3 regions of the Exiguobacterium sp. s145 genome follow, and region 2 is predicted to be linked to each of the others. Evidence: predicted binding sites of a transcription regulator. Region 2 holds the regulator's gene; each other region holds the start of a gene.

Region 1 (10,554 bases), on a different contig from region 2:
TTTTGAATCGATCAAAATAAAACCGTCTCTTCAGAAAATAAGCTTCTGAACAGACGGTTTTTCGTGTGCAGTATTAAGGCTCTGAAATGCCGTTTGCGAGTAACAACATAAAGGTGATGACGGATAACGACAGTAAAAAAGCAATGTTCGCTAAGATGCTAAACCATTTGACGTAGCTGTTCTCCGATCGAAGCCCAAGCACCAGTAAAACGATGTATCCGATTCCGACCAGGAGGTTGAGTCCGATCGGTACCCACAGGCTGAGATTCGGGAAAAACCGTCCACTCAGCAGGTAGGAAGTCAGCATATTGAACAGAAGCAAACCAAGCGTCAAGAAAACCGGCAAATACGTCTGCTTGGACTGGGTCATTGTTCGACCAAACGTGTCGACCAGTTGAAGTGTCGGCAAATGGCGTCGGCACTATCGGCGGCTGATCGTCCCTCGGTATCGAGCCTTAAGTAATTCGGATACGGCAACTCTCCCGGGAGTGAGTGCGTCCGGTATTGTTCAGCTGTTTCGAGCAAGTTCGCTTCCGACGCGGCAATATCCCGTTTCGTAAACTTATGTAGTAAGCGGTTTTCCGTCTGATTCCGGGCAAGACGGGTCGACAGGGCAGCTTCAAGTTCAATGATGAAGACCTCGGCACCGGCTTCTTCAAACAGTTGAACGGTCTTTTCGATGAATTCGATACCTCCGCCTTCGACGCCGAACAGGCACAAAAATGTAAAGATCACCCCTTCGAGATCACTGACGGCCATCTCTTTAAACATCTCCCGCCGGATCAAGTCCTTCAGCTTATGGTGCGCCGGCTTCGTAAAGTCAAAGTACGGATGCAACAGGTCAATCGTCTGATGGTTATGGAATAATTTCATGCTCGTTTTTTGTTCGAGTTCCTGACCAATCGTCATCTTGCCGACGGCTTGCGGACCAAGTAACATCACAAACTTCATCCCTGACACCTCTTCCTTTTTTTGTTAATACTAGCACAGAAATCCGGAGTGTTCCTATTAGAACGTTTGTTCGTAAAATGATATAATGGCAATAGGAAATGTTGCTGTTTTTTCGACCGAATGGAGGTCATTGATTATATGGAACACTGGAAGATGGTAGACGGTTATGAAGGGATGTATCAAGTTTCAACAGCGGGGAATGTCCGCTCGCTCGACCGGATCATCGAGACGAGTCGTGGTGTTAAACAACGGCGACATGGCGTTGTCTTGCGACCGCGGATCAATCAGGAAGGCTACCGGAAAGTGACGTTGTACAAACAAGGACGGGGAGAACGGTTTTATGTTGCCGAGCTTGTCGCCAAGGCGTTTCTCGATTCCGAGGCCGTGCACGACCGGATTATCCGGGCGGACGGTGATCGTCTAAACGATCAGATCGATAATCTGACCGTCAAACCGTCTGTGAGTCAAGCGTATGCGTCGCTCCTCGACGAGTTCGACTTGTTATTGACGCAACATATCGAATTGTCGCCGCGGCAGATTCGGGACATCCGCTACCGCTATCAAGCAGGACAGTCGATTCGCCGGTTAGCGATGGCGTATCAGGTGACGGAAAACCGGATCCGTAACATCATCGATAAGAAGGAAGCCCAGTATATTAGTTAAACAAAAAACAAACCCTGTGCTTTTGGCACGGGGTCTGTTCGTCTTTACTGGGACGGACCGACAATCGTCCTGTTAAGAGACTCAATTTGTTCACCGATGATGTGACCGTGCTGTTTCAGTTCCTGTTGCCGGGTACTGTTGGCCTGAATATTTGCTTCGAGTGATTGGCTGTAGTGGGTCAGCTCAAGCAGAATCGTTTCAATCAGTTGGAAGTGTTGCCGAATCTGCGGCTGTACCGAATAGACGAGCGTACGGTCCGTCTCGACCTGGACGAGCGCGGCTTCAATCTGTTGGGCATGATCAAGGACGGAAGCAATCCGTCGGGTGCTCTGTTCAAGCTGTTCGTGTGTCGTCTCGATTTGGGTCGTCATCTGGACAACATCTTGTTCGATCTGCCCGATGCTGGCCGTCAAATCCCGGTTCGCCTGGTTGATGTGATCGATACTTCGTTTGATGTCGAGCGCAAGTGACTCGACTTCCTTGGCGACGATGACGAAACCGCGCCCTTCTTCGCCTGCTCGTGTTGCTTCAATCAAGGCATTCAGCGATAAGCGGCGTGTCGCTTCCGCCACCTGTTGGATGTAGAGGATCGAGGCATGCATTTGTTGATTGCGTTCGGTCGCTTCTTCCAGTGACTGTGACGTGTTGACAGACAGGGTCCGTAATAACGTTGTATCCTGTTGCAATGAGTCGAGGATTCGATGACTCGTCGTCGCTTCGTCATTAAAGGAGCTGACCCGTTGATGGCTCGTTTGGATCGACTCGTCCATCGTCGCGAGTGCTTCAATCGAGGTCGTCAACAGTTGCCCGGATTCCGTGATGATTTGTTCCATCTGCGTCGACTGGTCCGTCAACGACGTCGCCACTTGATGGACGTCAACGATAGATTCATCAATCGATGCGAGTTGGGACGAAAAACCGGGTTGAGTTGCCTCCAGTCGTTCGCTCGCAATTGCGATTTCTTGCGTCAAGTTCCCGACTTGCTGCATCAGTTGGTTGTATTGGTGCGTCAATTGCTGTAATTCAAACGTCGTCGTTTTGATGCTGATCGGTTGATAGGTCCGCCGTGCATATGCCTCTTCAATCTTTAAGGACAAGACCGACAGCGGAGCCAGTTGTTTTTTGATTCGGGCACGGATCAACAGACTGACGAAACAGAGGACAATGATTCCGAGCACACCGAGTTTCAAGGCCAGTGCCTTAGCGGGTGCGACCAACCGTTCCTGATCGACCGATAAGAACAGGACATCATTTACTTCCGGAATCGACATGGCGAGAACGAACCGGTCGTTACTCGTAAACGTCATGACGCGTGCTTTCTTCAATTGTTGCGTCACGTCTTTTTTTTGTTGTGCCGTCAACGCCAACGGTTGAATAGCTACGTTTTTAGTTGCGAGCGACTGAATGGCCGCATCGTACTCGTCCCTTGCCATATCGGCGAGCTGTTGATTTTTTAATCGTTTGATGGCGCGTGTCCGTTCCTGTTCGTCTTCCGGATACGCCAAGTAGATGGAGCGGATATTGGCATCAAGCATCGTCATTTCGCGTTCAAACCGTTCGCTGACGGACTTCGTCGACGCGCGGTAGAGTTCTTCAACGCTTAAAGCACTGATCAGTAACAGTCCCGCCGCGACGATCGGGATCAGCCAGTTGTTTAATTGTTGGGCCAAGAGTCTTTTTTTCTGTGTAGGTTGCTTCATTTGTTTTATCGCCTCCATGCTTCCTATCGGAAAGGAAGGAGGCATAATTTATGAAGGTAACGTAGCGTTCTTGTAAAGGTTCAGCGCACAAAAAAGGACATCCGAGGATGTCCACTGTCAGCTGGCATGCGACAGGTAAGTCGAGACGAAACTGGTCGTCATCTGCAGGAGCTGTTGTGTTTCTTCTTTTGGTTCTGACGTGACATAAATAATCAGGGCAGCGGCGACGGCGACAAAAATGATAATGACAAGAATGACGAAGAACGGCATCTTGCTTTTCTTTTTTTCCTCTTTCATATCCATGATGCGATTACCCCCTTATGAAGTAGAAACGGTCTCTTTGAAGTGATTCCCTGATGAAAAAAATGGAAACCTGTTAAGCTACTTGAAACAGGTAAGAAACAGTCCGATAAAGAACTATAACGTATAAGGAATTTGTTTTACGTAAGGAGCGTACAGCATGTTGAGTCAGTTTAATCAGTTTCTGTTAAATTTTTCGTTATTGATCACCTCACTGTTATTTGCCTTTTTACCATTACGCCACGTCAAACGAATTTCACCGGCTTCACCGGTCAAGCTTCGTATTTTGGTCGGATTCATTGCCGGATTTATCAGTGTATTGCTTGTCCTCAACAGCATTACGTATGATGGCGCCAAAATTGATTTACGGCTTGTCGCGCTTGTCACGGCGTTTTATTACGGGGGGTGGGTCAGTGGCGGCATTACGACGCTAGCGATTATTGGCGCCCGGTTTGCCGTCACGCCGCCGGGGGCTTACGAAGGGTTGCTCCTGACCGGTTTAATTTGTATCGCTTTACTTATCACGGCAAGCATTTACCGTCGATTTGCGTCGCATACACTCAAAGATTATTTAGTCTTGATCGGTATTGGGATCGGCTACAGTTTACCTGCTCTTTATCTATTAACGGAGACGTTTAACCGGTTTCTTGAAATCGCCTTGGTCTACATCATTTTCATGTTATTGGGCGGCTACGTGACGTATCGTTTCCTGCAGGAACTACGGAAACATTTCCAGTTCGTTCAGATGCAACAGGAACTTGCTTTGACGGATGGCCTGACGAATCTTGCCAACCGGCGGAAACTGGATGAGACGCTGTCTCACTATGACAAACATGGATTTGCGTTTTCCGTTCTGATTGTCGACATCGACTTTTTTAAATCGGTGAACGATACGTACGGACATGACGGGGGTGACGTCGTCTTGCGTCAACTTAGTCATCTGTTGCAACACTGTAGTCCCGACGAAGCCGTTGTCGGACGTTACGGCGGCGAAGAGTTTGTTGTCCTGTTACCGGACACACCGCTTAAAGAAGCCGTTCGGCTTGGCGAAACAATCCGTTTGGCCTGTGCCGATCAGCATTTTGTCTTCAGTACGTATCCGGCGTTTCATGTCACGTTATCGATTGGTGCAGCATCGTCGGATCAGGCGGACACATCGTTTGAAGTCGTTCAAAAAGCTGATCAGGCATTGTATCAAGCGAAACAGACGGGACGGAATAAGGTCGTCGCGCATAGCGAAGAAAACTAAACAAACAGGCGGGCTCCTCGGAGTCCGCCTGTTTCATGCTGCACGTAAAAATTATTCGCCGACCATCCCGTCATGGTCATTGTCCCGCATGTACGGATAGAGCCAATGATCATCCGTGATTGGCATCGCGAATCCGGCGTCTTTTGCTTCCTGGATTGTAACTTGTCCGTTGCCGTTCGCGTCGACGGTTGAGACGTCACCCGTTGCGTCCGAAGCTGGTTCCGGATCGGCAGGAGCTTGTACCGGTTCTTCTTTGTCTTCGGTCAGACCGAGTTCGGCATTCACTTCATCCGGATTGACGTTATCGAAATCATCGACGATTTTATTTCCACGTAGCGTATACGTATAGTGATAATGCGACGGGATTTGTGTGTTCGTATCCGGATACGTAATCGTCGCTTCGAAGTCCGTCACCTCACCGGCTTTACGGATAGTGTTTTCCATATAGGCCTGATCCCCGTGTCGGTTGAGCGTGCTGTCCTGCGGGGTGATGTTGTACGCATTTGAGACCCCGCCGAGCGAATCGGCGATGACGTGTCCCTCATCAAGTTGAGGACTCTCGACGCCGGGGACTTTTGCTTCGTCTGAATAATAGCGACCGGATGACGTCGTCTCCTCCGTATCATTTTGTAAGATGATTTTTTTCGCGATTACTTTAACGAGTTGGGCATGTTCGTTCGTAAACGCCCAATATTTCCGGTTGCCGAATCCGATATTGACGACAGCATTCGGTTCCCGATCACCGGACAGATCGCCCCCGTCGACGTTCAATTTTGTATAGCCCGAAAAAACGGAGTTCTTCGAAGACTTGGCTGTCGCCTCAGCAGTGGCCGTTTCGGTGTTCGCCGGTTTTTTCGTGACGGGTTTCTCAGAGGTTTGGTCTGCTTCGGCCGGTTTGGTTTCTGTTTCCGTCTGCTTCGGTGAATCCTTCTGAATGGTTGATTGGTCGGTCTTTGGTTCTTGCGAAGCTGTTTCTTCACCGGCACATCCCGTTAAGAGAAGGGTAGCCAGTGGTAACGCAAAGTAAGTAAAGGATAGTTTCATAGGTAGACTCCTTAAATGGCATGACATACTTGTTCATTTTAGGAATCTTTTATCCTGAATACAAGCTGATTTTAAATATCTAACTAAATGAGAGATATATTGGCAGGTAATTTATCAAAAGTAGTGTTTCAACAGATAGACATTTCATAATAAAAAACACGCCACTAAAAGTGACGTGTCCGGACGGATGACTGGAATGAAATGGTCAGTTCCATAGGAAGAACTGTCTTTAAGAGGAAATCAACTGTGGGAAAATCTGATACCGCTCAAAATCAGCGAGGATATTGGGTGCAATCTGTTGGCGGAGTGTCGATTCATCTGCCCACATGTAGGCGTCGTGCTCATCGGACAATTCGACGGTCCGAGTCGTGGCGGTGCAGAAGTAGACCAGCAAAATGACTTGGCGGTCCGGGTGCGTCATGAGACTCGAAGCATACGCAATCCGGTCGACGGTGACCGTTAACCCTGTCTCTTCCTGGATTTCCCGAATCAGGCTGTCTTCCGGCAGCTCACCGAAATCGATTTTTCCACCTGGGCATTCCCACGTTCCGCCACCGGAGTCGGCAGCGGCGCGTTGAACGATTAAACTGTGAGTGCCGTATTGAACGATCCCTTTGACGGCAGTTACGATGGTCGGCATGATATCTCTTCCTTTCTTTGCAGGAGGACGGGCGAAGGTCCTTCCTGTTGGACCAGTTGATTGTTCTTCAGATGAATCCCGGCTCGTTCCGGTAAGCCGTAACCGAAGGTGCTGTTCGTTGAACGGAACGCTTGTCGTAAGTTTGCCTCTTCCTGCCACGCGTCGTAATGGACGGAAACTACAGCATCCGTAAGCAGTCCGAGCCCGTTCAAGACAAGTGCGTTCCCGTCCCGTTGATCAATCGCAGGAATCCGGCATTCGTCCGGTGTCAGTAAGGCACCGGCGGAAAAGCCGGCGACCGGAACACCATGCTGAAACCGTTCCTGAATGAGAGCGCCGATCGGTGTGCCGACGATGAACTGTTGGTAACGCTCCGTTTCACCGCCCGAGATGACGATACCGGAGCTTGCTACAAGCTCGGCGAGTTGTTCGTCTGTCGGACTATCCGATAACGGCAAGTGGAAAAACGCTTTCGCACCACATGCTGTTAAGGCATCCGTATAAGTCGGTGCATAATCTGCCCAGGACGAGCCGGGACGCGGAACATAGAGTAATACAATCGGTCCTGTCCCGTTCGAACATGAGACAAACGTTTTACAGAGTCCGGATGTAAACGGGGGACCGCCGCCAAATAAAAAAAGCTGTTGATTGATCATGAATGCTACCTCCTTGCTAAAATCATTCTTTTATCCTAAAAGAAAATTCAAAACAAAGGTACCTTAATCTTTTTTTGGGATAGGTAGAAAACGGAAAATGAATTATACTGGGAATACTAGGGAGAGTTCGAAAAGGAGTGAAGTGAGATGGAGACCATACAACTGGAAAAAATGATATACCGGGAGTCAGGCATGGGGGAGGAACAAACATTTTTGTGGACAAAAGCGACACGAGAACTACGGTTGGAAGATGCGAGGAATAAAGAAAAAAGTGAACAAATTCGCGTCTTGTCGCAGTCGGAGCAAACGGAGCTGGAACAACGTTTTCGTCAAGCAGACGTCATCCACTGGGAACCGGTCTACACGACGGAATGGTTGATTCTCGACGGGACATATTGGGAAATCAGTTGGAGCGAATCAGACAGGAACAGAACGTCTCAAGGTAGTAATGCGTACCCGGACGGCTGGGAATTACTTCGGGATTGGCTGTACCGTCAGTTTGAAAAGGGTGAGGGGGAGTTTTGATGAAGAAGTGGTGGATTGGACTCGTTGTCTTAGCGGGATACAGTATTCCGTTCGTCTATTTGGCATTGCTCGAAGACTTCAAGACAGGAACGTTACTCGGTTATGTCGCGTTACTCATTGGATTCACCGTGCTTGCTTTCATCGGACAGCGGTGGGGTCATCTGCTGTTTGTGGTTGCCGGTAATATCGTGTCCTATTTCGTATCGATATACTTTGCAGGTCAGATGGACACTTTCGGCTGGGACGGTTACTTCAAACCGTTAACCGCCGAACAACTCATCCTGCTAGTCAGCCTCTTAATGCTCATTCCACAGTTGATTGCTATTTTGGTCGCAATATCTAAAGAAAAACAACGGATGAAGAATAAGACGACATAATAAAAAACACGCCACCAAACGTGACGTGTTCCAAAATATTAAACTAATCCTAAAATTTCAACCTCAACCAAAGCACCTTTCGGCAACTCCTTGACGGCGATGCAAGATCGTGCCGGGAAATGGTTATGCGGAGCAAAGTAATCCGAGTAGATATCATTAAACGCAGCGAAATGATCCATACTCGTTAAGTAACAGGTCGTCTTAACGACACAGTCCGGTGTCAGACCAGCTTCTTTTAAGATGGCATCGACGTTTTTCATGACCTGCTCTGTCTGCTCCGTAATGCCACCGACGACCATTTCACCAGTTTCCGGATTGATCGGGATTTGACCGGAAGCGTATAACGTACCGTTGGCGATAAAACCTTGCGAATAAGGACCGATGGCAGCGGGAGCGTTGGTTGTTTCGATTTTCTGGAATGAACTCATGAAAACTCCTCCTCTAATCTAAAATAAATCGTATGTAGAACGTGCTATCTGCCTTGAACTATAGGATAATTTTTACAACACCATCACCATACTTACAAGGAGTGAATCCAATGCCTCTTTATCATAAATTAGTCCGGGATCAGATTCCAACTATCATTGCTCGGAACGGAAAAAAAGCGACGTTCCGGACACTTAACGAGGAAGAATTCCTCGTTGAAGCGAAACGGAAGTTGCACGAAGAAATAGCCGAATACGAAGAAGCAACTACGACCGAAGAAGCGGTCGAAGAATTGGCCGACTTATTGGAACTGATTCACGCGCTGGCCCGGACGCACGGAACGACACCGGAGCAACTGGAAGCAATCCGGCTTGCGAAACACGATAAGCGGGGCGGCTTTGATGACAAGCTGTATCTGATTGAGGTCGAAGATTGATTCCGGCAGCCAAACTGACGACACACGATTTGTATACGTCGTTGGTCGATGCCATTGACCAAGCTGATGAAGTCTATATCGTCGCCGCCTTCGCACAACGCTCGGGTGTTGAACTGTTGTTACCGGCGTTACGTCGCGCCATCGAACGGGGAGCGGATATTCATTTTTTGATTGGCGACTACTTACATATTACGGACCCGGAGGCGTTGGCAGAATTATTGAAACTGGACGGTCTGTCGATCCGGTTTTATCGCTCCGGCGGACGGGCGTTTCATCCGAAAGCCTATTTGTTCCGCAATGCAGAGACCGGTCTGTCGATTGTCGGCTCATCGAATATCTCTAAAAGTGCGTTCCGGACCGGTGTCGAGTGGAACCTCCATTTGCCGCAAGCTGTCGCGCCGCATATTTTGGATGATGCGATTGAGGCATTCATGGACCTTTACTTAAGTGAAGCAGCTCAAGACCTGAATCCGGTCGTCCTCGAAGCGTACCGGCAGGAACATGACGCACGGCAATATGTCGCAGAACCGGAAGTTGACTATGCGGAGCAACAGATCGTCACGTCCGAGGAGATTCTGCCGCACCGGGTGCAGGAGGAAGCATTACAGGCACTCCGGGAAACTATGGAAGAAGGACGGACGCGTGCTTTGACTGTGCTTGCGACCGGTCTTGGGAAAACGTATCTCAGTGCATTCTTTGCACGTGGTTTTAAGCGGATTCTGTTCCTCGCACATCAACGCGAGTTGCTGGAACAAGCGGAACGTTCGTTTCAAAAGGTCGAACCCAATTGGCAGACGGCTTTGTATATCGGATCAGACCGCACGAACGATGAACAGACGGACGTGCTGTTTGGATCGGTCCAGACGTTATCCCAAAACCGGCATCTCGACCGGTTTGCAAAAGACCATTTTGATTTGATCATCATCGATGAGTTTCATCATGCAGCAGCTAAAAGTTATCAAAAGATCCTGGCGCATTTCGAACCACGTTTTTTGCTGGGACTGACAGCGACGCCGGATCGGATGGATGGAGCGGACGTCTATGCACTGTGCGACAATAACGTTGCCTTTCAAATGCACTTCACGTCAGCAATCAACGAAGGATTTCTGACACCGTTCCATTATTACGGGATTCATGACGTCATCGACTATTCGCAATTGCGGCGGATGGGACGGAAATATGATGCGATGGAACTGGAACAGGCGCAGATTGATCGGGCAGTCTCGGAAAACATCTATGCCGCCTGGTCGAAGCACCGGCAGACGAAGACGATTGGCTTTTGTTCGTCAATCGGCCAAGCCGAATACTTAGCGCAGACATTCCGGGAAATGGGACACCAAGCGATCGCTTTGACCGGACAGACCATCAATCGACGGGAGCGGATCCAAGAGTTTGAACAGGGAACGTTAGAGATCGTCTTTACGGTCGATTTGTTTAATGAAGGAGTCGATATTCCGAAAGTCGATACGTTACTGTTTTGCCGGCCGACGGAATCGATTGCAATCTACACGCAGCAAATCGGACGAGGCTTACGTTTAGCGAATGAGAAATCACATTGTGTCATCATCGATTTGATCGGCAACTACA
Region 2 (10,554 bases):
TGGCCATTCCGTTGATCGACTCATTTAATTGTCCGTTAATCTTCGATAATAAATCCCGGACTTCCGCATAATATTTCGTCGAGTAACGACGGTAAATCCAGATGATGAAATAAAACAGCGGCAATAAGACTAACGCAATCGTCGCCAGGCGCGGTTCAAGCAGATACAGGAAGATATACGTTCCAATCAGTTGGACCCCGCTTTGGACGAATGTCGACAAAACGCCGATGTACAGCTCTTTGATTGCTTCTGTATCATTCGTAATCCGTGAAACGAGCACGCCGGCCGGTGTCCGGTCGAAGTAACCGAGCCGAAGATGCATGACGTGACGGAACACATCAATCCGGAGCCGTTGAATGACTTTTAAGGCAATTTTTTGGAACTCAAACGCCTGTAAATAATCGACGACGATACCGGTCGTATGCAACAGCAAGTAAACACCGAATAATAACGCGACTTCCTGGACCGGATAGTTCCCGACGGCCACATAATTATCGATGAAGATTTTGACGAGATAAGGTCCTCCGAGCTTTGCTCCGGTCGTCACGAGCAACAGTAAGAAGGCGACTAAAACCTGTTTTTTAAACGGTTTGACGAAGCCAAGCAATCGTCGCAAGACCGCTTTTTCATTAATATCATGATTCAAGCGTTCCACCTCCCTGTTCGACGAGTGATTCCAGTTGCTGACGGTCGTAGGTTTCTTTATACCAACCGTTCTTTGCAAGCAATTCGTCGTGTGTTCCCCGTTCAATGATTTTTCCCGCATCGAGAACGATGATTTCATCCGTATGCGAAACGGCTGACAGACGGTGGGCAACGATGATTTGCGACTGCTCATTATCAGCTGTCCGGAAATGTTCGATGATCGCTTCTTCCGTCTTCGCGTCAACCGCTGACAACGCATCATCGAGTACCAGAATCGGACAATCTGCAAGCAATGCCCGGGCAATCGAAATCCGTTGCTTTTGACCGCCGGATAACGTGACGCCGCGCTCCCCGACCATCGTCGCGTACCCTTCCGTAAAACCGAGAATATCCTCATGTACGGCAGCAATCCGTGCGGCTTCCATGATTTCTTCCATCGAAGCATCCGGTTTTGCAAAGGCAATATTATCGGCAATTGAAGCAGAGAACAGGAAATGGTCCTGCGGTACGATGGCGACCTGTTTGCGGACCGTTTCCCGCGTCAATTGTTTGACGTCTTGTCCACCAATGGCAATTGATCCATATTTGACATCGTATTCGCGTGATAACAGACGGACGAACGTCGATTTCCCGGCACCGGTCCGCCCAACGACTCCAAGTGTCCGTCCCGGTGTCAACGTCACGTGGATATTTTCGAGTACAGGTTGTGTATCATAAACAAAACGATCGACCGCGACCTGTAAATCAGCAGATGCGACGGTCGTCGCTGCTTCTTTGGCATCCTTGATTTCCGGCTCGATTGCAAGCATCCGTTCGATTCGATCGTACGAGGCACGTCCCCGTTCAACGATATTAAACAACCAGCCGAACGCGAGCATCGGCCATGTCAATAATCCTAAGTATGTAGTGAAAGACACGATGTCCCCGATCCGAATTTCGCCTTGCTGCAATAAATAGGCACCGTATCCGACGGCAATGATATAAGACAAGCCGACCAAACCGAAAATCGTCGGATCAAATAAAGCATCGATTTTTGCGACCCGGCGGTTTTTTTGTACGACATCGTCTGACAGCGATGTAAACGTACCGACATCCGACTCGACTTCCCCGGTTGCTTTTAAGACCCGGACCCCGCTGACGCTCTCTGCGACTTTATCATTTAAATCGGAAAAGGCTTCCTGTGCATCATGAAACCGCGAGTGCAGCATCTTGCCGTAACGTGATGTCAAATACACCATCAACGGCATCGGTAACAGGGAAACAAGTGTCAGTTTCCAACTGATTGTCGTAATCATCGTGATGATGACAAAACTCCCCATCGTCACAGAATCGACGAGTGTCAAAATACCGGCTCCAGCCGTCATCGAAACCGCTTGCACATCATTTGTCGCATGAGCCATTAAATCCCCGCTGCGGTACTTTTTATAAAACGATTGATCCAAGTCTGAAAAATGACCGTATAACTGACTTCGTAACAACCGCCCGAGCCGGATTGATGCACCGAAGATGAAGAACCGCCAAAAATAACGAATCACATAAGTCGATACCCCGATTAAGACCAATGTGCCGACCAATTTCCATAAATCATTTTTCGTCAAGCTGCCTTCACTCAGACCGTTGACCGTCGAACCGATTACTTTCGGCGGAATCAGTTCCAGTCCGGCAACAAAAATTAAAGCAACAATCCCCAAGCTGTAAGATTTCCATTCGAGTCGGAAAAACCAACTCAATTTCCTGAAGACTCCCATACAAGTCCCCCCTTTTTAAATCGATTGAGTATTTCTAATAGTCTCACATTTTAGATTAGCCATCTTCCTAAAAAATAGCAAACAAAAGGAGACCAAATTGGTCTCCTTTTACAAGTCATTATTTTTTCGGTGATTTCATTGAACCACTCATTGAACGCATCACTTGGTTGACTTTCTTTTGTGATGGCTTTTGACCCATTTGCATCATCAATGTCTTAATCATATCTTCGTTGATTGGTGGGTTTTGCTCCAAATAGTTCATCATGTATCGGCGAGCGATATAGAAACCAAGGGCGACACCAGCTACCAAGCAAAGAAGGGCAATTAAAATCCAAATCCATGTAGCCAAGTTGCTTCCTCCTCTAACTTCAAACGTCGCTTTTTACTATACTATAATTTAAAGCCTTTGCATAGATAATGCAAAAAAAAGGTGCGCGCGTTTGCGCACCTTTCTTCATTAACCGAGTTGCTTAACTGTATTTAGAACATTTTCGACAGACATGCCGTACTCTTTTAACAGAAGATCTCCAGGAGCAGAAGCACCAAAGCGATCGATTCCGATGACTTGACCTTCTGTTCCTACATATTTATACCAACCGAGCGAAGCTCCGGCTTCGATTGCAAGACGCTTCGTGATGCGTTTTGGCAAGACCGATTCTTTATATTCAGCTGATTGTGCTTCAAACAATTCCCATGATGGAAGTGAGACGACAGCTGCCGTTTCGCCGAGTTCTTTTTGTGCTTCAACGAGCAAGTGCACTTCAGAACCTGTTCCCATTAAGATTGTATCCGCTTTTTCAATGTCACCCGCGATGACATATCCGCCTTTTTCAGCGCCTTCGACTGTCGTACCTTCGAGTTCAGGCAATCCTTGACGTGTCATGACGAGAAGTGTCGGTTTGTTTTTCGATTGAACTGCTGTTTTCCATGCGGCAATCGTTTCTTTTCCGTCTGCCGGACGGTAAACTGTCAGGTTCGGCATCGCACGGAAGCTCATCAAGTGTTCAACCGGCTCGTGTGTCGGACCATCTTCACCGACTGCAATTGAGTCATGTGTCAGGACGAAGATCGACTGGATACCCATCAATGCTGCTAAGCGGACTGCCGGGCGGAGGTAATCCGAGAAGACGAAGAATGTCGCACCGTAAGGAATGACACCACCGTGTAACGCCATACCGTTGACAGCTGCTGCCATCGCGAACTCACGGACACCAAACCAGATGTTACGTCCGCTCGGATCGATGTCGAAGTCTGCTTCCCCTTTGAGCATCGTGTTGTTTGATCCTGCTAAGTCAGCTGATCCACCGAAAATGGACGGGATGTTTTTTGCGAGAGCGTTTAACACTTCACCACTTGTCTGACGTGTTGCTTTTTTCGATGTCAGATCGTATGTCGGAAGGTCTGCTTCCCAGTTGCTCGGCAATTCGTTGTTGATCGCTTGAACAAGCTCAGCGTGCAATTCCGGATGTGCTGCTTTGTATTGTTCCATTTTTTCTGTCCATGCTGCTTCTGTATCAGCACCACGTTTTTCGATGCGCTCTTCGAACAAGTCTTTGACTTCTTCCGGCACATAGAATTCTTCGTGATCCCAAACGTAGCTTGCTTTCGTCAACTTGATTTCCGCGTCACCGAGTGGTGCACCGTGTGAAGCCGATTTCCCTGATTTGTTCGGTGAACCGAATCCGATGACCGTTTTGACTTCGATCAATGTCGGTTTTGTTGTTTCAGCTTTCGCTGCTTCGATTGCTTTTGAAATCGAATCGAGATCCGTTCCGTCTTCGACACGGATGACTTGCCAGTTATACGCTTCAAAACGTTGCTGGACGTTTTCCGAGAACGATTTATCAAGGTCACCGTCAAGCGAGATATCGTTTGAATCATACAGAACCACGAGTTTACCAAGACCTAAATGTCCTGCGAGTGAAGCCGCTTCTGCTGAAACACCTTCCATTAAATCACCGTCTCCGCAAATCCCGTATGTGAAATGATCCACGACGTTTAAATCGTCACGGTTGTATTTCGCTTCGAGGTGACGCTCTGCCATCGCCATACCGACAGCCATCGCGATGCCTTGTCCGAGTGGACCAGTCGTCGCATCGACACCTGCTGTGTGACGGTATTCCGGGTGACCCGGTGTTTTTGAGTTCCATTGACGGAATGACTTCAAGTCATCCATCGCAAGATCGTATCCTGATAAATGGAGGAGTGAGTAGAGAAGCATTGAACCGTGTCCTGCTGAAAGTACAAAACGGTCACGGTTGAACCATTCTGGATTTTTAGGGTTGTGGTTCATATGATCCGCCCATAATGTAAATGCCATCGGTGCTGCACCCATCGGCATTCCCGGGTGACCCGAGTTCGCTTTTTGTACTGCATCAATTGATAAGGTACGAATCGTATTTACTGCTAATAATTCTACTGTTGTCATGTTCGTCAAAACAATCATCCTCTCTCTTTTTCACAAATTCCTTCTCATTTTAGCATACCCGCAAATGTGATACAACTTTTCTAAATAGTATGTCACATTAAAATGAATGCGCTATCTATTGCCGTTTTCTTACTACTTTCATGATACACATTACGAACTTTTTATCAAAAAAAGCTATGTCACTCATCCCATTGAGTGACATAGCTTTTTCGTTATTGTTTATTGCGTTCTTCTTCTTGTGCCTGCTTCAATTTTTCAGGTGTTACGTCCGTTCCTTCTTCATCGACGATTTTAATGCCCATCATCTGATTTTTGAATGAACCGCGGAATGCTTCGAGATACGCTGTCCGTAATTCTTTTTGTTCCGCCGTTTCCGCATCTGTTAGCGGTTCGACTTTTGATTTATTGGCCAGTTCATTAATCCGGTCTAATTGTTCTTGTGATAACATGATATCCCTCTTTCTGTTGACTCAAATATGAGTTTTAAATCGTAATCCTACTGTAAAAGACCCACTAAAAAAAAGCAAGTTTGATGCGCCGCTGACGCACCAAACCTGCTTCCTTATTCATACGTACTGATGACTTCTTTATATTCCAGATAACGCCGGTTGACGGTCGCTTTCGAAATGTCGTGTCCCATGCCTCTCAGCGTCACGGCGATGTCCGCAAATGTCAGCCCTAACTCACGTAAGCGGACGATTTCTTCGATTGGCACTTCTTTTCGGCTCCGTCCGGCGTTCTCGCCTTGCCGATTGAGATTTTGTTCGGGACGGAAGCCGTTTTCAACAGCTCGCCGCATCCCGCGGGCAATCTTCGCATTATGCAGTTTCCGTTGATACTCTTCGACGAGCGATACGATCTCAAGCACCATCGCTTCAGCGTCCGCCAGTTTATACTCGCCATCCGATTCCATCGTCATCAGTTGAACCTGATGTTTTTGGAACGTATGTAAAATGGCGATTTTGGCATTCCCGCGTCCGATCCGCGTATCATCCGTTACGAGAACGGCATCCACCGCTTGACGTGTGACGTAATCAAGAACGGATAACATCCCTTCCCGGTCAACGTCGTAACCACTTTCTTTTTCCGTGATGATATCCACGACTTCAAATCCTTTTGTTGCAGCGAGTCCCGACAGTTCTGATCTTTGCCGCTCAAGCGAGCTGTCCTGTGCTTCTTTTTCCGTCGAGACGCGACAGTAGATTACTACTTTCATCGTACTTCACACCCCTGTTCGTTCATTGACAACTTTTACAGTTTGTCATTGTTGCGCGATTGGTACAACGATTTTGTTTTTCGAAATGACATGTGTTGTCTTTAACTCATTATTCTCAATCAACCATTCGACATATTCTTGGTCCGTCATTGAACCGTCGTTGTATACTTCCGCTACCTGTTCGACGGTCGCGTTCTGGTCTACTGTAACGGAAGTCGTTAACAGCTGTTCGACCTTTTCATCTGGGCGAGGCGTTAAGAGAAAAAGAATGAAGGCAAGGCTGAGCGTATAAAAAACAATGGAAAAGGCATGGGTACGGATTGAATGCATCATGATGAATCCCTCCAAATTAAAATGATTTAGAATAAACGTTCGCGGAACAATTGTTCGCATAACTCATCTTAAACCAGGAACCGGTGTTCGGTCAACATAAAATGTCGAACAATTGTTTGTACGCTCATTTGTTCTATGTTATAGTAATTTTAGAAACATGTATTCCTATAACCTTCAAAAACCAATCCGGAAAGAGGTGGCAATTCATATGCGGAAAATGTCGAAACGACAACAAGAAATCCTTGACTACATCGTTGCTCAAGTGAAACTGAAAGGGTATCCACCTTCAGTTCGTGAAATCGGTGAAGCTGTTGGTCTTGCTTCAAGCTCAACGGTACACGGTCATTTGGATCGTCTAGAAAAACGCGGACTGATTCGCCGTGACCCAACAAAACCACGTGCGATTGAGATATTGCTTGATAAACCTGAAGAAAATCATGAAGCCATCGTACACATTCCTGTCATCGGGAAAGTAACGGCCGGTTTTCCTATCACAGCCATCGAAAATATCGAAGAACATTTCCCGCTTCCTGCACATTATGTCGGGAACGAAAATGTCTTCATGTTGACGATTGACGGTGAGTCCATGATCAATGCAGGTATTCTAGACGGTGACCGGGTCATCGTTCGTCAGCAAAACACAGCAGAGAATGGTGAAATCGTCGTGGCTATGACCGAAGATAGCGAAGCGACAGTCAAACGGTTCTTCTTAGAAGATCAACAAGTACGTCTCCAACCAGAAAATGACTCGATGGACCCGATGTATTTCGATAACGTCTCGATTCTTGGCAAGGTCATCGGCGTATATCGGACGATCCACTAAGCGAGGGACCAGCGTAGCTGGTCTTTTTTCATGCCTTCTGGAAATGTACATGATACAGTCAATACCGTCGCTCTAACCGGCTACGTTGCGTATTCGGTCGCAACGCAGCAGACGGATTGGCTTCCAACCGCTGTCGGCATCGCCGTCGGCACCCTTTGGCTTTCACCAGACCTCGATTTGAAGTCTGAACCTTACTATCGGCACGGTCCTTTACGTGTCCTTTGGATGCCTTATGTCAAAATCATGCCCCACCGGTCCATCTGGTCACACGGATTGATCATCGGTGACCTGATCCGCCTGTTGTACAGCGCCGCTTTCGTGATTCCACTTCTGTTTTTGGCGCTGTATCTGAAACTTGTTGAATCAAGCACAGTGGATTCCTGGTTTGCGGCCATGCCGGCTTTTATCATCGGTGTTATGATCGCCAGTACGATACATATCGTTCTTGATCACTCCAGTAGCTTCTTCCGCACAAAAAAGAAACGGAAAAAGCGTCGTTAAAAATCCTTTGTTCATTGAAAAATGAACAAAGGATTTTTTTAATATCCATTTCTCATTTTTTTAAACATAAATTAAGGAAATTTTAATTTGAAGTTTTGAAGTATTTGTATTGAAAACGTTCTCAATTAGATGTAGGTTTAAATGGAAAGACCATTATTTGCTTTAATCCAAAGGGAGGGTTTTTGCATGAGTAACTTTACAAGTGAGCTGATTGGAACAATGATTCTGATTTTGCTCGGGGACGGAGTCGTTGCAGGGGTTGTCTTAAGAAAGACAAAATCTGAGAACGGCGGTTGGATCGTCATTACATTCGCTTGGGGTCTCGCCGTTATGACAGCAGCATATATCGCTGCTTCAAGTGGTGCCCACCTCAACCCTGCATTGACATTGGCGCTTGCCATGAATTCCGATTTACCGTGGGCAGACGTACCTGTCTACATTGCCGGTCAATTAATCGGAGCATTCATTGGTGCAGTACTCGTTTGGCTTCATTATATGAAACACTTTGAAGCGACTGATGATCAAGCAGCAAAACTGGGTGTATTCGCGACAGGTCCAGCGATTCGTCATACACCGTCAAACCTGATTTCAGAAATCATCGGGACATTTGTCCTGGTATTCGGAATCCTGTCATTTGGTCTGACAACATTTGGTGACGGACTGAAACCATTCATCGTCGGTCTTCTTGTCGTCGTCATCGGTCTCTCGCTAGGTGGTACAACAGGGTATGCCATCAACCCGGCCCGTGACCTCGGTCCGCGGATTGCCCACGCTATCCTGCCGATCAAAGGAAAAGGTTCATCTGACTGGAGTTACTCGTGGATTCCAATCGTCGGCCCGATCATCGGCGGTGGAGTAGCCGTCTTGCTGTATCAACTGCTACAAAACTAATTTTGTTTGACACCTACATCTCAAGGGGGATTTTAGAATGGAAAACAAGTACATCTTAGCACTTGACCAAGGAACAACAAGCTCGCGTGCCATCATTTTTGACCATGATGGTCAAATCGTGAACTCGGCGCAACGTGAATTCAAACAATACTTCCCGCAACCGGGCTGGGTCGAACATGATGCCAATGAAATCTGGGGCTCTATCCTCGCCGTTATGGCGGATGCACTTGGAACGGCTGATATCAAACCAAGCCAAATTGCAAGTATCGGAATTACGAACCAACGTGAGACAACAGTCGTGTGGAATAAAGAAACCGGCAAACCGGTTTATCATGCTCTCGTCTGGCAATCCCGTCAAACATCCGGTATCTGTGATGAACTGAATGCGCAGGGACTCAATCAAACATTCCGCGATAAAACAGGTCTCCTGATTGATGCCTACTTCTCAGGCACGAAAGTGAAATGGATTTTGGATAACGTCGAAGGCGCACGGGAACAAGCGGAAAATGGTGAACTTCTCTTCGGAACAATCGACACTTGGCTCGTCTGGAAGTTGTCTGGCGGTAAAACACATATCACAGACTATACAAACGCTTCCCGGACGTTGATGTACAACATCTACGAACAAAAGTGGGATGACGAGTTGCTTGAAATCCTGACAGTTCCAAAATCAATGCTGCCGGAAGTCCGTCAATCAAGCGAAGTCTACGATAATACCGTCCCGTATCATTTCTTCGGTTTTGAAGTTCCGATTGCCGGAATCGCCGGTGACCAACAAGCGGCTCTCTTCGGACAAACTTGCTTCGAGCCGGGTGAAGGAAAGAACACATACGGTACAGGTTGCTTTATGCTCATGAATACTGGTGAAAAAGCTGTTTCTTCAGACCACGGTCTGTTAACAACCATCGCATGGGGCGTCGACGGCAAAGTCGAATACGCGCTCGAAGGATCGATTTTCGTTGCCGGTTCTGCCATCCAATGGTTACGTGACGGCTTACGGATGTTGAAAAATGCGAAGGACTCGGAAGGTTATGCCTTAAAAGTTGATTCAACAGAAGGCGTTTACGTCGTTCCTGCATTCGTCGGACTCGGTGCCCCGTACTGGGATAGTGACGTTCGCGGCGCAATCTTCGGCTTAACACGCGGAACGGAGAAAGAACATTTCGTCCGTGCGACTCTTGAATCCCTTGCTTACCAGACACGTGATGTCTTGACGGCGATGGAAAAAGATTCAGGAATCGAATTGAAAACGTTGCGCGTTGACGGTGGTGCGGTTTCAAACGACTTCTTGATGCAGTTCCAGTCGGATATCTTAGGTGTACCGGTTGACCGTCCGGAAATCAATGAGACAACAGCTCTCGGTGCTGCCTATCTCGCCGGTCTCGCAGTCGGTTACTGGAAAGACAAAGCAGAAATCAAACAACAATGGAAACTGAACCATCAGTTTAAACCAGAAATGAAAGAAGACGATCGCGAACAGCGTTATGCCGGATGGCAAAAAGCGGTCGAAGCAACCATGGCGTTTAAACCAAACAAAAAAGAAGTCAACGCCTGATTTCTTTACTGGTATTCCTTCGTGGAATACCAGTTTTTTTGTTTTCCCTAAAAAAACAGGTTCGCTTCCTCTTCGGAAACGAACCTGTTAGATCGGACCACTTGTCTTACGAAAATTCTGCTTTGATGCCTGTTACGATATCATCCAGCGATTTTGATTGACCACTTAAGACCGCTGCCAAAAAAGCGCCCTCTACCAGCGGTGCTTCGACGAACTGAACGTTCCGGTCCCCACTGTATAATTCTAAGGCCAGTTCCGCGTTCATCGTCGCCGATCCGATATCCGTCAAAATTAAGCCGTCATCGTTCAACTCATTCATCGTCTCTTCAATTCGGGACGCATCGGTCCCGATACTGCCGTCCGCCAGCCCTGCGGCAAGTAAAATCGGTGTATCCGGAGCCATTTCAGCCAATA
Region 3 (10,554 bases), on a different contig from region 2:
CCCCGTCCAAAAACTGTTTCGTATGGTCGTCGGACGCAAGATTCCGGATGACGGCAATTTTAACGCCTCCCTGAACGCCTTCCGGTACACCGCTGATTTTTTTCGCCGGTGTTGCTTCACTATTCGCGCAAGCAGCCAGTAAGACCGCTGGTGCAAGTACAGCCAATGCTAATTTTTTCATCTCGATCTCCCCTGTCTGTTTAGTTTGTTTGCTGTCCAACCATTTGTTCAATCGTTTCTACGGAAGGATGCTCGATGACTCCGAGTTCCGTAATGATCGCCGTGATCAATTCATGCGGTGTCACATCAAATGCCGGATTAAAGACTGCTACGCCGGCCGGTGCCGTCGCTTTTCCGGCAAGTTGTGTCACTTCACGTGCATCGCGTTCTTCAATCTCGATCTCGTCTCCTGACAGGCTCGTAAAATCGAACGTCGAGAGCGGTGCGGCAACGTAAAACGGAATGCCAAACGCACGGGCCAGCAAGGCCAGCTGAAACGTTCCGATCTTATTGGCGGTATCGCCGTTCCGGGTAATCCGGTCCGCTCCGACGATGATGGCGGTGATCTGCTTTTCCTTGATCGTATGGGCGACCATATTGTCGGTAATCAAGGTCACGTCAATTCCGGCCCGTTGCAGTTCCCACGTCGTCAGGCGCGCTCCCTGCAGGAGCGGCCGCGTTTCCGAAGCATAAACCGCGAGCGGAATCCCCTGTTCTTTCGCAAGATAAAACGGAGCGAGCGCCGTTCCGTAAGCTGCTGTCGCAATTGATCCGGCATTACAAATCGTCAGTACCCGATCACCGGACTCGAACAATTCCAGTGCATGAACCCCGATTTGACGGGATGTCTTGGCATCCGTCGTATAAAGTTCCAATGCCTTTTGTTCGAGACGTATCGGCAGTTCTTTTAGCGTCGTAGCTGAAACGATCAGCTGATTCAGCTCATCAAGGACATTTCGTAGATTGACCGCCGTCGGACGGGTCGCAAGTAATTGTGCCGACACCGTCAACAGCCCCTGTTTTGCTTCAGTCAGCGTCCCTGTCGTCCGAAACGCTTCCTGAACGAGGACGAATCCGCCGAACAGACTGATGGCCGGTGCGCCGCGGACCCGTAATTGTTTGATGGCGTCAATCGCCTGCGCCAAGTCATGAATGATTTCATAATGTTCTTCTTCCGGAAGACGGGTCTGATCCAAAATCGTCACCGTCCGGTTTTCATAGATGATGCTCTGAACGAATCGGCTCATCGGCTGAGTTCCTCCGTCAAATCGAAGTTTCGTAAATCAGTGAACGTCTTGCATTCGGTCCGGCGTTTGATCAGTGCCACTCCAAGACGTAACGCATGCCGTTTCCGCTCGAGTCGCTCTGTTTCATCAGTGATGCTCTCAAGGTCGGCGACCGGTGCGAGTCCGATCGTCCGTCGGATCAATTCACAACCGGCAAAGCCAAGTGCGTCCTGTAAAATCGTGCTGAGGACATCGTCAACAAGCCCGTCCGCTGAACGGAACGGTTCGGCGGCTTCCCGTTCCCATAACGCTTTGAACGTCGAAGCAAAGGTCAGCCAAAACGTGTCGATATCCTTGACCCGTGCTTCCCGCAACTCGGCATAGTTCGGATACGCGGCAAAGCAGAGATGCGCGATGAATTGTCCGACATCAAAACCGAACGGTCCGTAAAAGGCGAACTCGGGATCGATGACTTTTGTTTCATCGGCTGAAGCAAAAATACTTCCGGTATGTAAGTCCCCGTGCAATAACGCATCGCCCTTCGTGATGAACAATGCTTCAAGCTTCGCGACTTCCCGTTTCAGCTCCGCGTCGTTCCAAATCCGGGCGACCTCCGCTTCGAGTCCTGCTTCAATCGCATTCGTTTCCGCGTCATAAAACGGATCCGTAAAGATTAATTTTTCCGTGATATCACAGAGATCCGGATTATAGTAGTTACGCGCCACTTGTTTTTTTGCGACCGGTCCAAGTGCAAAATCCGATGTATAAAACAGCGTCCGCGCCAAATACGAACCGATGTGTTCCGCGAGCAACGGATACTCCTCCCCTTCAAGCAGTCCGCCCCGGACGATTGTCAGGTGCGACAAATCTTCCATCACTGTGAATGCTTCTTCTTTGCTCGCATGGTAGACATGCGGGACGAACGGAACGGCGACTTTCGCGAATTCTTTTAGGGCCGATTGTTCAATCCAGGCCCGTTCGAGCGACAGCGGCCAGCTTTCGCCGACGACTTTCGCATATGGTAACGCCTGCTTTAAAATCAGTCGTTTTTCTCCTGCCTGAATCCGGAAAACGAGATTTAAATTCCCGTCGCCGATTTCTTCTGCCGTCACCGGTTCATTGCCGATCAAACCAATTGTCCGGACCCGTTCAATCGCGTCCTGTACTGTAAATGCTTGATACCCCATTCTGTTTTCCTCCTTGGTGATCACACGAAAAAACGCCTCTTTTCGTCAAAGAAAAGAGGCGCGGCAGAATATTCCGTCCTCTTATCTCTCAGACGAATGTCTGTTGGATGTAGCACCGTGCCGGATGGTCGGTTGCTGCGGCGTCTTCGGGCCAATTCCCTCTGCCAACTCACGATAAGAGTCATATGTAGTTGTCGTGTGATTGATGTTGATTTGAATACTACGTGCGTTGCTAGCCGTCTGTCAATTCCATTTTTTAGTGAAGTGGCTTCAAAAACGGAACCGTCTATAGAAGAAGTATTTTCAAAAAAATAAATTTTCAAAATATAGTTTGACAAGTGACGAATCTCATGTAAAAATTGCAATTAGATTTCACAATTTCATCCAATTCTTATCAAGAGCAGACGGAGGGACGAGCCCTACGATGTCGCAGCAACCGACCACTTGGCACGGTGCTAATTCTTGCAGCTATTACGCTGACAGATAAGAGTCCACGCGCAATTTTTCATGGTCTCTTGTCATTGACGAGGGACCATTTTTGTATTCTTCAACAAGGGAGAGACAGTCGATATGACGTATATTACCGCAACCTACCAACTCGGAACGACGGATCAGTTACCAAAACGGGCAGAACAAATCGCGCTCGGTTTGACCGTTGGTTCGTGGACCGATTTAAATCATTTGGAACAACAGCAGCTTGAATCGTTCAAAGGACAAGTTGTTCATACGGAAGAACACGACGGAAAAGGCTACATCACGATCCGTTATCCGGAACACAACGTCTCCCGTGACTTTTCAGCAATCTTAACGACAGTCTTCGGCAAACTGTCGCTCGACGGACAAATCAAATTAACAGATTTACAGCTTCCGGCTTCATTCACCACTGACTTCCCCGGCGCCAAATTCGGCATCGAGGGCGTCCGTCAATTGATTCAAGTCCACGACCGTCCTCTGTTGATGAGCATCTTTAAAGGCGTCATCGGTCGGGACCTCACCTTTTTGCGGGAACAACTCGAAGCGCAGCTCGCGGGCGGCATCGATCTCGTCAAAGATGATGAGATTCTATACGACAATCCGTTGACACCGGCACTTGACCGGGCACGGATCGGACGTGAAGTCCTGAATGCCCATTATGAAAAAACCGGCAAACGGGCGCTTTACGCGATTACGTTGAGTGGTCCCGTCTTCGGCTTAAAGGATCAGGCGAAACGTTTGATCGAAGCCGGTGCGACCGCTTTCCTGCTCAATACGTTTACATATGGACTCGATGTCCTGCGCGAATTGGCGGCTGATCCGGACATTTCCGTTCCGATCTTTAATCATCCGGCCTTAAGCGGAGCCTTAATCGCAAGCCCCGAATACGGCATTGCAGCCCCTGTTTTACTAGGGACTTTACCGCGGCTGGCCGGTGCCGATTTGACGTTGTTCCCGTCGCCTTACGGAAACGTCGCCCTCGCCAAAGACTTGGCGCGCGGAATTGCCGTCGAAGCGACACGGATCGGAGAAACGAAGACGATTCTTCCGGTTCCCTCGGCAGGCATTCATCCCGGTCTCGTCGCTCAGCTCGTTCATGATTTCGGGACTGATTCCGTCATCAATGCCGGTGGCGGCGTTCACGGTCATCCGCAGGGCGCGGCGGCCGGTGTGCTCGCTTTCCGTCAGGCCCTCGACGCAGCACTTGCCGGTGAATCTTTGACGAGTGCCGCAACGCGGCAGGAAGAGCTTCGGGTCGCCCTCGACGCCTGGGGGATTACGAAATGACGATCCGGATTTTATGTGACTTTGACGGGACCGTGACTGAACACGACAATATCATTGCGTTGATGACAGAATTCGCTCCCCCGGAAGCGTTTGAACCGTTGAAAAAAGGTGTCCTCGATCAATCATTGTCCATCCAGTCCGGTGTCGGACAGATGTTCCGGTTGCTCCCCTCGGATCGCAAACAGGACTATATTGATTTTTTGGAACAGCGGGCTGTCATCCGTCCCGGCTTTAAGACCTTACTCGCCTTTGCCAAATCGAACGGGATTGACTTTGCGATCGTCAGCGGCGGAATCGACTTTTTTGTCCAACCGATTCTTCAAGAGTTACTGACAGATGAAGCGATTTACTGCAACGGCAGTGACTTCAGAGGGGAGACGATTCGTATTGAGTGGCCGCACACTTGCGATGCAGCATGCAACAATCAATGCGGGTGTTGTAAAACGTCGATTGCCCGGAAGCTCAAGCAGGATGGCGATATCATCGTCGCGATCGGTGACTCCGTGACGGATTTTGAACTAGCGAAACAAGCGGATCATGTCTATGCCCGCGATTATCTGATTACGCTGTGCGAACAGCACGGTATTCCGTACACGCCGTTTGAAACATTTTACGACATTGTGGATCATCTGCAGACAACGGAGGTGTACGCATGACATTTTTGACACGATACGAAGAACTCCGCGCCATCAAACAAGAGTTCGCAGCGCGGGACTGGTTTCCCGGTACAAGCGGTAACCTCGCTATTCGGACAAACAGCAGTCCGACGGAATTTCTTGTGACGGCAAGCGGGAAAGATAAACGGCAAGACACGCCGGACGATTTTGTCCATGTCGACGCGACCGGTCAATTGATCGGCGACGAGCAAAACGGACGTCCTTCCGCCGAGACGTTGCTGCATGTCGAAGTGTTTAACCGGACGACAGCCGGCTGCTCGCTTCATGTCCATACCGTCGACAACAACGTTATTTCGGAACTGTACGGAGACCGCGGGGAAATCCGGTTCCGCGGTCAGGAAATCATCAAAGCACTCGGCCGTTGGGAAGAAGATGCGGAAGTCATCGTGCCGATCATCACGAATCATGCCGACATCCCGACTCTTGCCGCTGACTTTGCCAAACACATCCGGACCGAAAGCGGCGCCGTTTTGATTCGCAATCACGGGATCACCGTCTGGGCACCGACTGCTTTTGAAGCCAAAAAACAGTTGGAAGCCTTTGAATTTTTGTTCAGCTACACTTTAAAACTGCAAACGTGCCGACAGGCGATTTATTAAAAGGAGGAATTTACAATGGCAACAGTACTTTTCCAAAAAACAAACGAACGGTATACGGATCAAAACGAGGTATCTGCTTTTCTCGTTTCACGTGGTGTCCTGTACGAACAATGGGATGTCTCGAAGCTCCCGGTAGAACTGGTCGATACGTACACGTTGACGGATGCGGACAAACAAACGATCCTTGATACATTCCAACCGGAAATCACCGATGTTTCGGAACGACGCGGTTATCAGACGGCTGATATCATCTCCCTGTCTGACGCAACACCGAACTTGGATGAGTTGCTCGTCAACTTCCAAAAGGAGCATCACCATACGGATGACGAAGTCCGGTTCATCGTCAGCGGGCACGGTGTGTTTGCGATCCAGGATGACGAAGTCGGCTATTACAACATTGAGTTGAACCCGGGTGATTTGATTTCCGTACCAGTCAACACACGCCATTACTTCACGCTCCAAGAGGATCGAAAAGTTGTGGCGGTCCGGATTTTCGTGACAACGGACGGCTGGGTTCCGATTTATGAGAAGGATCCGATTGAAACAGCAAACTAAGAAAATATCCTGAAGACAGACGGTCCGAATCATCCGGCCGTCTGTTTTTTCGGTCCTATTCCTATCCTACAAACATACCGCTTGTTTCCCCTTCCTCCTATATAATGAAGAAAAGACTTATTTTAACTGGAGGTCACGTGTATGATGATTCGCCCTGTTAAGGAAGACGATTTAAAAGACATCCTTGCCATCTATAACGAAGGCATCGAAGACCGGATCGCGACGCTTGAAACGGATACGAAGGAATTGTCTTTCATGGAAGACTGGTATCGGGAACGGACACCCCGTTATGCCGGTTTTGTGGCGTATGAAGGAACAACGATTCTTGGCTTCATCTCACTTGACCCTTATAACCCTCGTCCCGTCTATCAATCCGTCGGTGAACTGTCGATCTACATCACCCGGACCCATCGCGGACAGGGCATCGGGCGTCAGCTGTTACATGTCATCGAAGAACACGCGATTACACAAGGTTTCCATAAGTTGATTCTGTTTACGTTCCCCTTTAACAAAATCGGTCAAAAACTGTACATCCGGTCCGGCTTCCGGATTGTCGGAACGTTTAAGGAACAAGGTATGCTCAACGGATATTATGTGGACGTCCTGGCGATGGAGAAGCTGCTCCCGAAAACCATCGACGATCAAATATGATTAACACGGCGTCTGAATGGGAAATGAACGAACAGTGAAACATTCCCAACCCGAAAGGAAGACTGCCCGTGGATATTCAACAGATCCGTAATGCAACACTCGTCGTCACCTATGCCAATCAAGTATTTTTGATCGATCCGTTTCTCGGTAAAAAAGGATCTCTTCCGCCGTTCGGAGAGACGCCGAACGCCGTTCCGAATCCGCTCGTCGACTTGCCCGTTGATGTCTCGACACTGCTTGATCCGGATGCGATTTTCGTCACCCACCTCCATGCCGATCATTTTGATGAGACAGCAAAAGAAATTCTGCCGAAACAGATTCCGCTGTATGCACAAAACCAGGCGGATGCAGCGACAATCCGCGAAGCCGGATTCACGAACGTCTCGTTGTTTGAAAACGGACTGGCGCTCGGTGATATCCGCGTTTACCATACGTCAGGCCGGCACGGTGTCGGGGAAATCGGTCAACGGATGGGCACCGTCTCCGGTCTCGTCTTGACGCACCCGGACGAACCGACACTTTACATCGCCGGTGACACGATTTGGTGTGAAGAAGTTGAGACGGCAATCGAGCAGCATGCGCCTGACATCATCATCGTCAACAGCGGCGCGGCACAATTTTTGACCGGCGAACCGATTACGATGTCCCAGCGTGATTTGCTGGCTGTTCATCAGGCGGCGGCTGAAGCGACCATCATCGTCTCTCACCTCGAGTCGGTCAACCATTGCCTGTTGCGCCGTGATATGATTGCTGATTTTCTGGCCGCCCACCATCTGTCCGCTCATTTTCTCATCCCGGATGACGGTGAAACCATTTCCTTTTAAACGAAACGAAGTCCACTCTCCCGAATATGACGGGGACAGTGGACTTCGTTTTTTTTTACTGGTTAACCATGACTTGGAATGACGAGTCCGAGTAACCGGGCAAAGGTGATAGCCTGGCTTTCCGTAACGATGGCCCCCGGCAAAAAGCGTGGATCAATCGTGATGCCGGATAAGTCGGCTTGTCGCAAATCCAGTCCTTTTAATGCCGTCTCGACCCATTGACTTTCCGACAAATCAACTTCATGCAGTCGGAAATCGATTGGCTTCATTTCAAAGAAATGACTTTCCCGCATCGATGTCTGTTCCAGTGTGACATGACGCAACGCCGTCCGGATGACTTGGGCGTAATTGGCCTGACAGTCTTTGATTGTTACGTGATCGATCGTGTTCGACTCAAAATGAATTCCGGTCAGGCGGCAATCCTCAAAAACAACCCGATGAAAACGACTGTCCTGAAACTGACATCCTGTCAGGTCACATTGTTCAAAACGGACATTTTCAAATGAAGCCCGCTCAAAGACCAGTCCTGCAAACGAGACATTCCGAAAACAGACTTGATTGACGTCGAGCCGTTCCGTCAGTTCGACCGGCAACGTCTCTTTCTCATACAACGTTTGATACAGATACGGATCATCGATTTCGACATCCGCAAAGGTTTCCGATGTCAACTGTTGCGGTAACTCGGGTAATTGAATGATTTGTTTTTTCATGTACTTCCCCTTCTTTCCTTTACATCGCATTCACCTTTTCCAGTGTAGCAAAGATTGACTCTTTTTTTATTTTTTTGATTTGAGACCGCTTGAGACCATGATATAGTCAAATCAAAAATAAGAACAAACGTTCTTTTATGTAGTAAGGAGTGTTTTCTATGAATCCGATCCTACCTTTTCCGGACCGACGGATTTTTTGTGTCGACAGTGTCTCTTTTTATGCCAGTTGTGAATGCCGTTATCGAAATTTACCTCCTTTGACGACAAAACTTGCTGTCGTATCGGACTTAACCCGATCCGGATCGGTTATCCTTGCGGCCAGTCCCGCTTTAAAACAACTCGGAATCAAGACAGCTAGTCGTCTTTATCAGATTGAGCAGTTGCCTTATCGTGAGCGGAAACAGATTGTGCTCGTCGAACCACGGATGCTGGCATACATGAAAACATCGATCGAAGTGCTGGACGTCTTGCATCAGTTTGCGCCGCCCGACGCAATCCGGATCTATTCAATTGATGAAAACTTTGTCGACATGAGCGGAACGGAACGGCTTTTCGGATCAGACACGGAAACAGCCTGGAAAATTCAGACGGCAATCTGGCAACAGACCGGCATTCCGGTCCGGATCGGAATCGGTCCGAACAACGTCATTGCAAAGCTGGTCCTCGATTTACGCGGAAAACGTGAAGGTATCGCACAATGCGGTTATGCGGATGTCTCTCGGTTGTTGCATGATTTTCCGGTCCGCAAGATGTGGGGCGTCGGACGGATGATGGAGCAACACTTGTCGGTAATGGGAATCCACACCATTGGGGACCTGGCAGCAGCCCCGGTCGAAGATCTGCACGAACGGTTCGGCGTAATCGGGGCAGAACTTTGGCACCATGCCTGGGGAATCGACGGTTCTCCGACAATCATTGATCCGATGACCTTGTTCCGGACTGCACCGGATACCAAACGAACGATCGGACATGGGGTGACCCTGATACGTGACTATTACCAGTACGAACAGATTCGTTTAGTTCTCGCCGAATTAGCAAGTGATGTTGCGGCACGGGTCCGTTTTTCCAATCAGGTCGGTTGGACGGTCCATCTTGGCGTCCGCTACTCTCGACATGTCGCCCGTGACGGCTTTTCAAAACAGCTCCGATTGCCTTATCCGACCGCCGATGAACGGCTGTTATTACGTCATATTCTTCAATTGTTCGAACCGAATTGGCTCGACGGTGAACCGGTTCGCTTTCTATCGGTCGCTCTTGGACAACTCACCCCGGATCAGGGAACACTTCAATTGTCCTTGTTTGAAGACAATACAAAGGTCTGGCGCCGAAAACGGTTATTAAAAGCCATCGATCACGTCAATTTACGTTACGGTAAAGGAACGATCCGTTTGGCGGTGTCATTCCTCGATACAAGTGTCGCGAAACGCCGGCTCCGATTCGTCGGCGGACATCCGGGAGGTGATTTACATGACACGTTATCGTGACCGCGGAAATCTCAAATGGCTTCCCTTTTTGATGCCGGAACACATTCAACTCCTCAAAGCCTACTATCTTGAAACACATCAAATCGATTTTCCTGTCATCGATGAACAATTGCAGTATCCTTGGCAGTTCTTACTCGAACAAGCATTAATAGAAGGAATCGAGCTCGAAATCACGTATTATAGTGAAAGAGGCTATGTCACGACATCCGGATTCATCGAGCAGGTTCACCGTGAGCGCGCGTACCTTGTTTTGCGCGGGTCCTCACGGATTGAAATTCCGCTCGGACGAATCATCCGGATTGAAAACGGGTAGAAGAGACAGAAGCTGCTGTACGATACGCACTTATTTTAAGAATTGGCATTGAAAGAAGGATTGATTGATATGATGGAATGGTTTACCGGACTTCCGGTCGTCGTGCAAGCTTTGCTTGCCGGCATGATGACCTGGGGATTAACGGCACTCGGGGCCGCACTTGTCTTCGTCTTTACGACGATTGAAAAACGGGTCATGAATATGATGCTCGGCTTTGCGGCCGGTGTTATGATTGCGGCTTCGTTTTGGTCATTGCTTGCCCCGGCAATTGAATTTACGGAAAAAGACGGCGGGATTGCCTGGTTGCCGGCTGCAATCGGTTTCCTCGCAGGTGGTTTTTTTGTCCGCTTGCTGGACTTCGTAACTCCCCACCTCCACTTATCCGCCCCGCTCGAAACCGCTGAAGGTCCTTCGACCGGTCTGAAAAAAACGACGTTGCTGTTTCTCGCGATTACGCTCCACAATATCCCGGAAGGACTCGCGATCGGGGTCGCTTTCGGTGCTGCCGCTTTGAACATGGATGGCGCGACCGTTGCCGGTGCCTTGACACTGGCGCTTGGAATCGGG

The links. The regulator LexA, encoded in region 2, represses DNA repair genes until DNA is damaged. The targets are predictions, from matches to a motif close to CGAACATATGTTCG.
Positions count from the first base shown of each region.
Region 1: the regulator LexA is predicted to act here: its motif matches at 1,011-1,024, upstream of KNQ07_RS13150 (NUMOD4 domain-containing protein).
Region 3: the regulator LexA is predicted to act here: its motif matches at 8,311-8,324, upstream of KNQ07_RS15395 (Y-family DNA polymerase).

Region 1 covers NZ_JACSMV010000020.1:34,312-44,865, reverse strand. The annotation lists gene KNQ07_RS13160 (hypothetical protein) at 74-409, opposite strand; gene KNQ07_RS13155 (DEAD/DEAH box helicase family protein) at 367-951, opposite strand; gene KNQ07_RS13150 (NUMOD4 domain-containing protein) at 1,090-1,614, shown strand; gene KNQ07_RS13145 (methyl-accepting chemotaxis protein) at 1,659-3,314, opposite strand; gene KNQ07_RS13140 (hypothetical protein) at 3,432-3,617, opposite strand; gene KNQ07_RS13135 (GGDEF domain-containing protein) at 3,775-4,863, shown strand; gene KNQ07_RS13130 (DNA/RNA non-specific endonuclease) at 4,915-5,907, opposite strand; gene KNQ07_RS13125 (NUDIX hydrolase) at 6,137-6,547, opposite strand; gene KNQ07_RS13120 (Type 1 glutamine amidotransferase-like domain-containing protein) at 6,532-7,203, opposite strand; gene KNQ07_RS13115 (hypothetical protein) at 7,351-7,728, shown strand; gene KNQ07_RS13110 (hypothetical protein) at 7,728-8,105, shown strand; gene KNQ07_RS13105 (RidA family protein) at 8,144-8,533, opposite strand; gene KNQ07_RS13100 (nucleoside triphosphate pyrophosphohydrolase) at 8,644-8,967, shown strand; gene KNQ07_RS13095 (DEAD/DEAH box helicase family protein) at 8,964-10,554, shown strand, end outside.
Region 2 covers NZ_JACSMV010000003.1:38,336-48,889, forward strand. The annotation lists gene KNQ07_RS05215 (ABC transporter ATP-binding protein) at 1-646, opposite strand, end outside; gene KNQ07_RS05220 (ABC transporter transmembrane domain-containing protein) at 636-2,393, opposite strand; gene KNQ07_RS05225 (YneF family protein) at 2,512-2,742, opposite strand; gene tkt (transketolase) at 2,851-4,839, opposite strand; gene KNQ07_RS05235 (DUF896 domain-containing protein) at 5,034-5,270, opposite strand; gene KNQ07_RS05240 (YneB family resolvase-like protein) at 5,384-6,037, opposite strand; gene yneA (cell division suppressor protein YneA) at 6,083-6,370, opposite strand; gene lexA (transcriptional repressor LexA) at 6,579-7,193, shown strand; gene KNQ07_RS05255 (metal-binding protein) at 7,224-7,694, shown strand; gene KNQ07_RS05260 (MIP/aquaporin family protein) at 7,881-8,585, shown strand; gene glpK (glycerol kinase GlpK) at 8,623-10,140, shown strand; gene dhaM (dihydroxyacetone kinase phosphoryl donor subunit DhaM) at 10,247-10,554, opposite strand, start outside.
Region 3 covers NZ_JACSMV010000030.1:2,250-12,803, reverse strand. The annotation lists gene KNQ07_RS15445 (sugar ABC transporter substrate-binding protein) at 1-181, opposite strand, end outside; gene mtnA (S-methyl-5-thioribose-1-phosphate isomerase) at 201-1,247, opposite strand; gene mtnK (S-methyl-5-thioribose kinase) at 1,244-2,413, opposite strand; SAM riboswitch class I at 2,492-2,594, opposite strand; SAM riboswitch class I at 2,802-2,903, shown strand; gene KNQ07_RS15430 (2,3-diketo-5-methylthiopentyl-1-phosphate enolase) at 2,984-4,174, shown strand; gene KNQ07_RS15425 (2-hydroxy-3-keto-5-methylthiopentenyl-1-phosphate phosphatase) at 4,171-4,830, shown strand; gene KNQ07_RS15420 (methylthioribulose 1-phosphate dehydratase) at 4,827-5,450, shown strand; gene KNQ07_RS15415 (1,2-dihydroxy-3-keto-5-methylthiopentene dioxygenase) at 5,466-6,005, shown strand; gene KNQ07_RS15410 (arsinothricin resistance N-acetyltransferase ArsN1 family A) at 6,147-6,656, shown strand; gene KNQ07_RS15405 (MBL fold metallo-hydrolase) at 6,725-7,480, shown strand; gene KNQ07_RS15400 (pentapeptide repeat-containing protein) at 7,543-8,190, opposite strand; gene KNQ07_RS15395 (Y-family DNA polymerase) at 8,349-9,674, shown strand; gene KNQ07_RS15390 (YolD-like family protein) at 9,658-9,987, shown strand; gene KNQ07_RS15385 (ZIP family metal transporter) at 10,057-10,554, shown strand, end outside.